3 regions of the Metabacillus sp. KH_069 genome follow, and region 1 is predicted to be linked to each of the others. Evidence: predicted binding sites of a transcription regulator. Region 1 holds the regulator's gene; each other region holds the start of a gene.

Region 1 (2,272 bases):
ACCGGGATGGACGCACCGCTGGTGTACCAGTTGTCTTGCCAAAGGCATCGCTGGGTAGCTATGTGCGGAAGGGATAAGTGCTGAAAGCATCTAAGCATGAAGCCCCCCTCAAGATGAGATTTCCCATCACGTAAGTGAGTAAGAACCCTGAAAGATGATCAGGTTGATAGGTCTGAGGTGGAAGCGCGGTGACGTGTGGAGCTGACAGATACTAATCGTTCGAGGACTTAACCACAGTCTAATAAAGTGTAACATTTAAGTGAATCTTGTTATCATACGTTATTTAGTTTTGAAAGAATAACATTCTTTCTAATCAATTGCATATTGTCTGGTGATGATGGCAAAGAGGTCACACCCGTTCCCATGCCGAACACGGAAGTTAAGCTCTTTAGCGCCGATGGTAGTTGGGGGTTTCCCCCTGTGAGAGTAGGACGTTGCCAGGCACGCATAAAGGAGAACAGCAGAGATGCTGTTCTTTTTTGTATGGAGCGCTTATTTTAGGGAGCTGCACACAAGAATCACCTTCGACTATACGAGCATCAAACCAATGTGAGGAAGACAAATCCTATTCACATCCCCAACCTGAATAACATCGAAAATAGCCATTCTCTGCCTGTCCTTGGCAACTTCAGCTTTTATAGCTAAAAAGATATTCTCTTTCATGAATCATGTTTTTAAAACGTATATATAACTAAACCTCCTAATTTTTAACTTCTTATTCTAAAAACCTTTTAGCATCGCGTAAATAAAATGGTTATTCCTGTTTAAAAACGTTTCAGTGCCGTTAATAATGGAAATAGATAAATGAGTGGTTATAAGTTGAAAAAAAGTGAAGTTCGTTTTATATTAGTGTTAAAGTCAAATATAGTCAAAGTCAAGTTAGGGGGAGGCGGAGTGCGGAATATCTCGGATGTCATTGAACAGTATTTGAAGCAGGTGCTCACAACGAGCGGCAAAGAAATCGTTGAGATCAAAAGAAGCGAGATTGCAGATAAGTTTCAATGTGTGCCCTCACAAATAAATTATGTGATTAATACGCGTTTTACTATTGAAAGAGGGTATATAGTAGAAAGTAAGAGAGGCGGAGGAGGCTATATTCGAATCATTAAGGTGAAATCGAATGACGCTGCCCATCTAATTGATCAGATATTGGGAATTATTGATAGACGGATTTCGCAAACCTCTGCTGAAGATCTTATTTTAAGGCTGGTTAATGAAGAAGTGATTTCTAGACGCGAGGCGAAGATTATGATGAGTGTAATTGACCGTTCCGTCTTATATATTGATTTGCCGCATAGAGACGAGTTAAGGGCAAGGATGATAAAAGCTATGCTGACTTCCTTGAAATACCGATGAAAGCAGGTGAACAGACTTGATTTGCCAGGAATGCAATGAAAGGCCGGCAACTTTTCATTTTACAAAAGTAGTAAACGGCGAAAAGACAGAGATTCATATTTGTGAACAATGTGCTCAGGATAACAGTTCGATGTTTATAGATAACAGTACTGGTTTTTCAATTAATAACTTATTGGCCGGATTGTTAAATATGGAACCTTCCATTTCAAAAACAAAGCAGGATGTTTTTAAGAAAAATGAAGTTTTGCAGTGCAGCAGATGTCAGATGACCTATCAGCAGTTTACAAAAGTCGGCCGTTTTGGCTGTTCTGAGTGCTACCTGACTTTTCATGATCAGATTAATCCTATTTTAAGAAGGGTCCATAGCGGCAACACTGTTCATGCGGGAAAAATTCCGGAACGAATTGGCGGTAGCATTCACATCCGCAAACGAATAGATTTATTAAAACAGAATCTTAAAGATTTGATACAGCAAGAAGAATTTGAAAAAGCTGCTGAGACTCGAGATGAAATCCGTTCGCTTGAACTGAAATTAAAAAGTTCCAGAGGAGGAGAATCCTGATATGTCACTTCAGCAATTTATCAATCAGGCAATGAGCGCCTGGATGAGCAAGGAAGGACCTGATTCTGACATTGTTCTCAGCAGCAGGGTCAGGCTTGCAAGAAATATTGAGAAATACAAGTTTCCAACGATTGCCTCCAATGAAGAATCACTGGAGATTTTAGACCTTTTTGAAGAAACATTTACGGATAAAAGCGTAAATGAGATCGGCAAGCTTGAAATGCTCAGGATGGATGATCTGCAGCCCATTCAAAAAAGGGTTTTAGTTGAAAAACATTTGATCAGTCCGAATTTAGCGGAAGATTCTTCTTTTGGAGGATGTTTGTTATCTGAGAATGAAGAGGTCAGCATCAT
Region 2 (2,272 bases), 560 kb from region 1:
ACTTCATCCTATCATTTAGAGATTTTTTCATTATATAAAGAGCACAATGACTCTCTGTGTGAACTAATGAATTCCTTCCATTTGAACAGCAAAACGCTCGAACGGAAAAAAGGATACATTACCTATTTGAAGGAAGCAGAAAAAATATCTGATTTTCTCAGCATCATCGGGGGACACCAGGCGCTTCTCCGCTTTGAAGATGTACGGATTGTCCGCGATATGAGAAACTCCGTCAACCGTCTCGTCAATTGTGAAACCGCTAACTTAAACAAAACAATTGGAGCAGCCATACGCCAAGTCGAGAACATTAAATTCATCGATGAAAAAATGGGTCTTGAAGCACTGCCCGACAAATTAAGCGAAATTGCACGTCTTCGGGTAGAGTATCAGGATGTAACGCTTAAAGAATTGGGTGAAATGGTTTCAAGCGGCAAAATCAGCAAGTCAGGCATCAATCACCGCCTGAGAAAGCTTGACGAAATTGCAGAACAACTAAGAAATGGCCAGCCGGTAACGATCAAATAACAAGGGGAAAGAAGAGGGGATCCACATGGTTGAGAAACAGGTCGAAGTTCGTTTGAAGACAGGCTTACAAGCCCGTCCAGCAGCACTATTTGTACAAGAGGCTAATCGTTATTCATCAGACATCTTTTTAGAGAAAGACGGGAAAAAGGTGAACGCGAAGAGCATCATGGGTTTAATGAGCCTTGCAATCAGCACGGGCTCAGTAGTTACTCTTATCGCAGAAGGCCATGACGAGTCAGAAGCTTTAGAAGTTCTATCTCAATACGTAAAGCAAGAAGCATAAAAAACGGCCATTGGCCGTTTTTTTTGCATAATTAGCGTAGAGGAAATCAGCTTCACTACATAAAAAACAGAACGACCCTAGGCCGTTCTGCTGTATCTGCTTATTTTTTATCAGGCAATGTATTGCGGTTCATCACTTTATCAATCAAGCCGTACTCAAGGGCACGTTCTGCCGTCATGAAGTTGTCGCGGTCTGTATCGCGTGCGATTACTTCGATTGGCTGGCCAGTGCGGTCAGCAAGAATTTGATTCAGCTTATCACGCAAGAACAAGATGCGTTTTGCAGCGATCTCAATTTCAGTTGCCTGACCTTGAGCTCCGCCAAGCGGCTGATGAATCATGACTTCACTGTTTGGGAGAGCATAGCGTTTGCCTTTAGCGCCTGCTGCAAGGAGGAATGCTCCCATAGAAGCGGCCATACCGATGCAGATTGTTGATACTTGCGGTTTAATGAACTGCATTGTATCGTAAATCGCCATACCGGCTGTAATTGAACCGCCAGGGCTGTTAATGTAGATAGAGATGTCTTTCTCTGGATCTTCAGCTTCCAAGAATAAAAGCTGTGATACAATTGAGTTTGCCACGTTATCGTCAATTCCGCTTCCAAGCATGATAATGCGGTCTTTTAAAAGACGTGAGTAAATGTCGTATGCACGTTCACCGCGGTTCGTTTGTTCAATAACTGTAGGGATTAAATTCATCGTATTTCCTCCTTTTAATAAAGGTAAATTTTATGTACTCTCATCATACAACTATGGTCAATAAAGGTCAAACGAAACGCTGTTCTTTGATGCTTTTTCTTGCACTTAATATGTATATGTCTAAGAAGCTGACTGTAACCATGTTACCCAATTTTTCTTTTTTTCAAACGGGAGGAGCGCGGCTTGCAGGCCTTCTTTAGCAAGGTTCATTATTCAGAGTTCTCCCGAAACTTTTGTAAGTATGTATTCGGCAGGCTCTTCAAAAAACCCTTTATATTTTCGTTCAGCTGCCTGCCGACTTTTAAGGATAAGTAAGCTATATCTTTGATTTTCTTCAGGAATTTACTCAGGTCCAAAAATACCGCTTGATACATGTGCTGGTTTTATCGTATAATAGCGCTACTGACTAATAAACATTTATATGCGCTCGTAGCTCAGTCGGATAGAGCGGTGGTTTCCGGTACCACGTCTGTCGGAGGTTCGAATCCTCTCGAGCGCGTCACTTAAAGAAGGAGCTGGTTTTTTGACCAGCTCCTTCTTATTTTATAGCTCTATTCGTAAACTTTGTTGCTGTTAGACTAGATATTTAAAACCATAAGTGGATTGCAGCGGAAGGAACTTGACTCCTGCGGGAATTAGAGCGAAATGGGAGACCCCGCAGGCATGCCGAGGAGGCTTCCACGCTCCCCGCGGAAAGCAAGTTCCTGGAGCGGAAAGGAACGGACAACATTTACAATCGAAAACAACACTCTATGCGAAAACAG
Region 3 (2,272 bases), 1.5 Mb from region 1:
TTGGAGCCGAATGACATGGCGATCATCGTCAGCACTATGGTCAGAATCACACCAAACTGCCTTGAATATTCGAGCTGCTCCTCAAAAATTGCCCCGGCACCAGACAGCATAACGGATGTTACACCGAATAAAACAATCAGCATAAAGAGATTAATAATAAATCCAAACGACTTTCCAAATAGAAACAGATTAAAATCCTGGTACGATTTTGCCCCGATCCGCTTTGAAATGATCATCATCTTTGCACCAAGATGCATAAAAAAATACCCGCATATTAAAATACCGAGTATGCCAAACAGGCCATACTGCGTAAAAAATTCTACAATCTCCCGTCCAGTTGCAAAGCCAGCCCCGACAACCGTTCCGACATATACAGCTGCGATTTGAACAACCTGAAACCATCGATTCTTCATCTTCTACCCCCGTTACGATGAATGCGTTAGCTGAACTCTTACCATGTATATGAGACAAGGTGTTAAGAAAGAAGTACAACCTGAATGCGGTTCAGTCGGGTTTGCAGAAGCCATCAATAATTGCCGCATATGCGATTTTGATGCACTTACCTCGTGTTGGAGCCTATAGTAAGTGCTGCATTCGCGGTTTTAAAGCACTTACCTCGTGTTGGAGCTTATAGTAAGTGTTGCATATACGGTTTTAGAGCACTTACCTCGTGTTGGTGCCTATAGTAAGTGCTGCATATATGGTTTTAAAGCACTTACCTCGTGTTGGAGCTTATAGTAAGTGCTGCATTTGCGGTTTGAAACACTTACCTCGTGTTGGAGCTTATAGTAAGTGTTGCATATACGGTTTTAGAGCACTTACCTCGTGTTGGTGCCTATAGTAAGTGCTGCATATATGGTTTTAAAGCACTTACCTCGTGTTGGAGCTTATAGTAAGTGCTGCATATATGGTTTTGAAGCACTTACATCGTGTTAAAGCCTACAGTAAGTGCTGCATATATGGTTTTAAAGCACTTACTTCGTGACGGAGGCTATAGTAAGTGCTGCATTCGCGCTTTTGAAGCACTTCCTTCGTGACGAAGCCCACATTTAGTGCGGCAATCTTGGTTATGGTGCACTTATCCAGTGTCGGAGCCCAGATAATGTGCTGCCTATGCGGTTTTGAACTTTTCAGCCCTGATCTTAGCGTTGAAGCAAATCAGATTAACACCTGGTGAATAGGTAACTTGAAAATTTTTAAGCAAAATACTTGAAAGTCAAATAAGGTCAAACTATAATATGAATCAAGATCATCCAATGAGGTGATTTTTTAACAACTTAATTAGTCAAAGATAGTCAAAGTCAAATTATCTATCAGGAGGTTTTCACTATGCTATGTCAACATTGTCAAGCTAAGAAAGCATCTGTTCATTTAACTCTTCAAATTAATCAGGAGCGTCACCAAGTAATGATTTGCTCTGATTGTTATGCACGTTATAGAAGCTCTGTTCCAAGCGGAGGATTTGGTCCAGTGCCTCCATCACAGCCGTTGCAGCAAGGAAATGCGGAAGGTCAAATCCAAAAACAAGGCAGCGGCGGTCTGCTTGACCAGCTTGGCCGCAACTTAACGCAGGCGGCAAAAGCCGGAGTCATTGATCCTGTTATCGGCAGAGATGCAGAGGTCGAACGATTAATTGAAATTCTGAACAGAAGAAACAAAAATAACCCCGTTCTAATCGGTGAACCAGGTGTCGGTAAAACAGCTGTAGTTGAGGGCTTCGCCCTTAAGATTGCAGAAGGCGATGTGCCTGCCAAGCTGAAAAACAAGGAAGTTTACTTGCTTGATGTGGCTTCGCTTGTTGCAAACACAGGCATACGCGGTCAATTCGAAGAAAGAATGAAGCAATTGATTACTGAGCTTCAGCAAAAGAAAAACATTATCCTATTTATCGATGAAATTCATCTTCTCGTTGGCGCAGGTTCAGCTGAAGGGTCAATGGATGCCGGCAATATTTTAAAACCTGCCCTTGCACGCGGCGAGCTGCAGGTTGTCGGGGCGACGACGCTAAAAGAGTACCGCCAAATTGAGAAAGATGCAGCGCTTGAACGCAGATTCCAGCCTGTCATGGTGTCTGAACCATCACTTGAAAAAGCCGTTGAAATCTTAAAAGGCATTCAGGATAAATATGAAAAATACCATGAGGTGACATACACCGAAGAAGCCATTAAAGCGACTGTCACATTGTCAAACCGCTACATTCAGGACCGTTTCTTGCCTGATAAAGCGATTGACCTGCTGGATGAAGCCGGTTCGAAAAAGAACCTTCAAGCAG

Evidence for each region. Region 1 encodes CtsR, which represses protease genes until heat stress. Its sites were predicted from a motif close to ATGGTCAATAAAGGTCAAACA; they were not measured.
Region 2: clpP (ATP-dependent Clp endopeptidase proteolytic subunit ClpP) is a predicted target of CtsR. The motif match lies at 1,562-1,582, and genes of this name have one in related genera.
Region 3: AC3ISE_RS07730 (ATP-dependent Clp protease ATP-binding subunit) is a predicted target of CtsR. The motif match lies at 1,213-1,233, and genes of this name have one in related genera.

What each region holds. Positions count from the first base shown of each region.
Region 1 is NZ_CM174460.1:112,097-114,368, forward strand. Features, by position in the region: rRNA gene AC3ISE_RS00585 (23S ribosomal RNA) at 1-235, shown strand, start outside; rRNA gene rrf (5S ribosomal RNA) at 328-443, shown strand; gene AC3ISE_RS00595 (CtsR family transcriptional regulator) at 895-1,356, shown strand; gene mcsA (protein-arginine kinase activator protein McsA) at 1,373-1,918, shown strand; gene mcsB (protein-arginine kinase McsB) at 1,920-2,272, shown strand, end outside.
Region 2 is NZ_CM174460.1:3,982,417-3,984,688, reverse strand. Features, by position in the region: gene whiA (DNA-binding protein WhiA) at 1-525, shown strand, start outside; gene AC3ISE_RS20105 (HPr family phosphocarrier protein) at 551-808, shown strand; gene clpP (ATP-dependent Clp endopeptidase proteolytic subunit ClpP) at 909-1,508, opposite strand; tRNA gene AC3ISE_RS20095 (tRNA-Arg) at 1,932-2,007, shown strand.
Region 3 is NZ_CM174460.1:1,569,623-1,571,894, reverse strand. Features, by position in the region: gene AC3ISE_RS07735 (YkvI family membrane protein) at 1-413, opposite strand, end outside; gene AC3ISE_RS07730 (ATP-dependent Clp protease ATP-binding subunit) at 1,330-2,272, shown strand, end outside.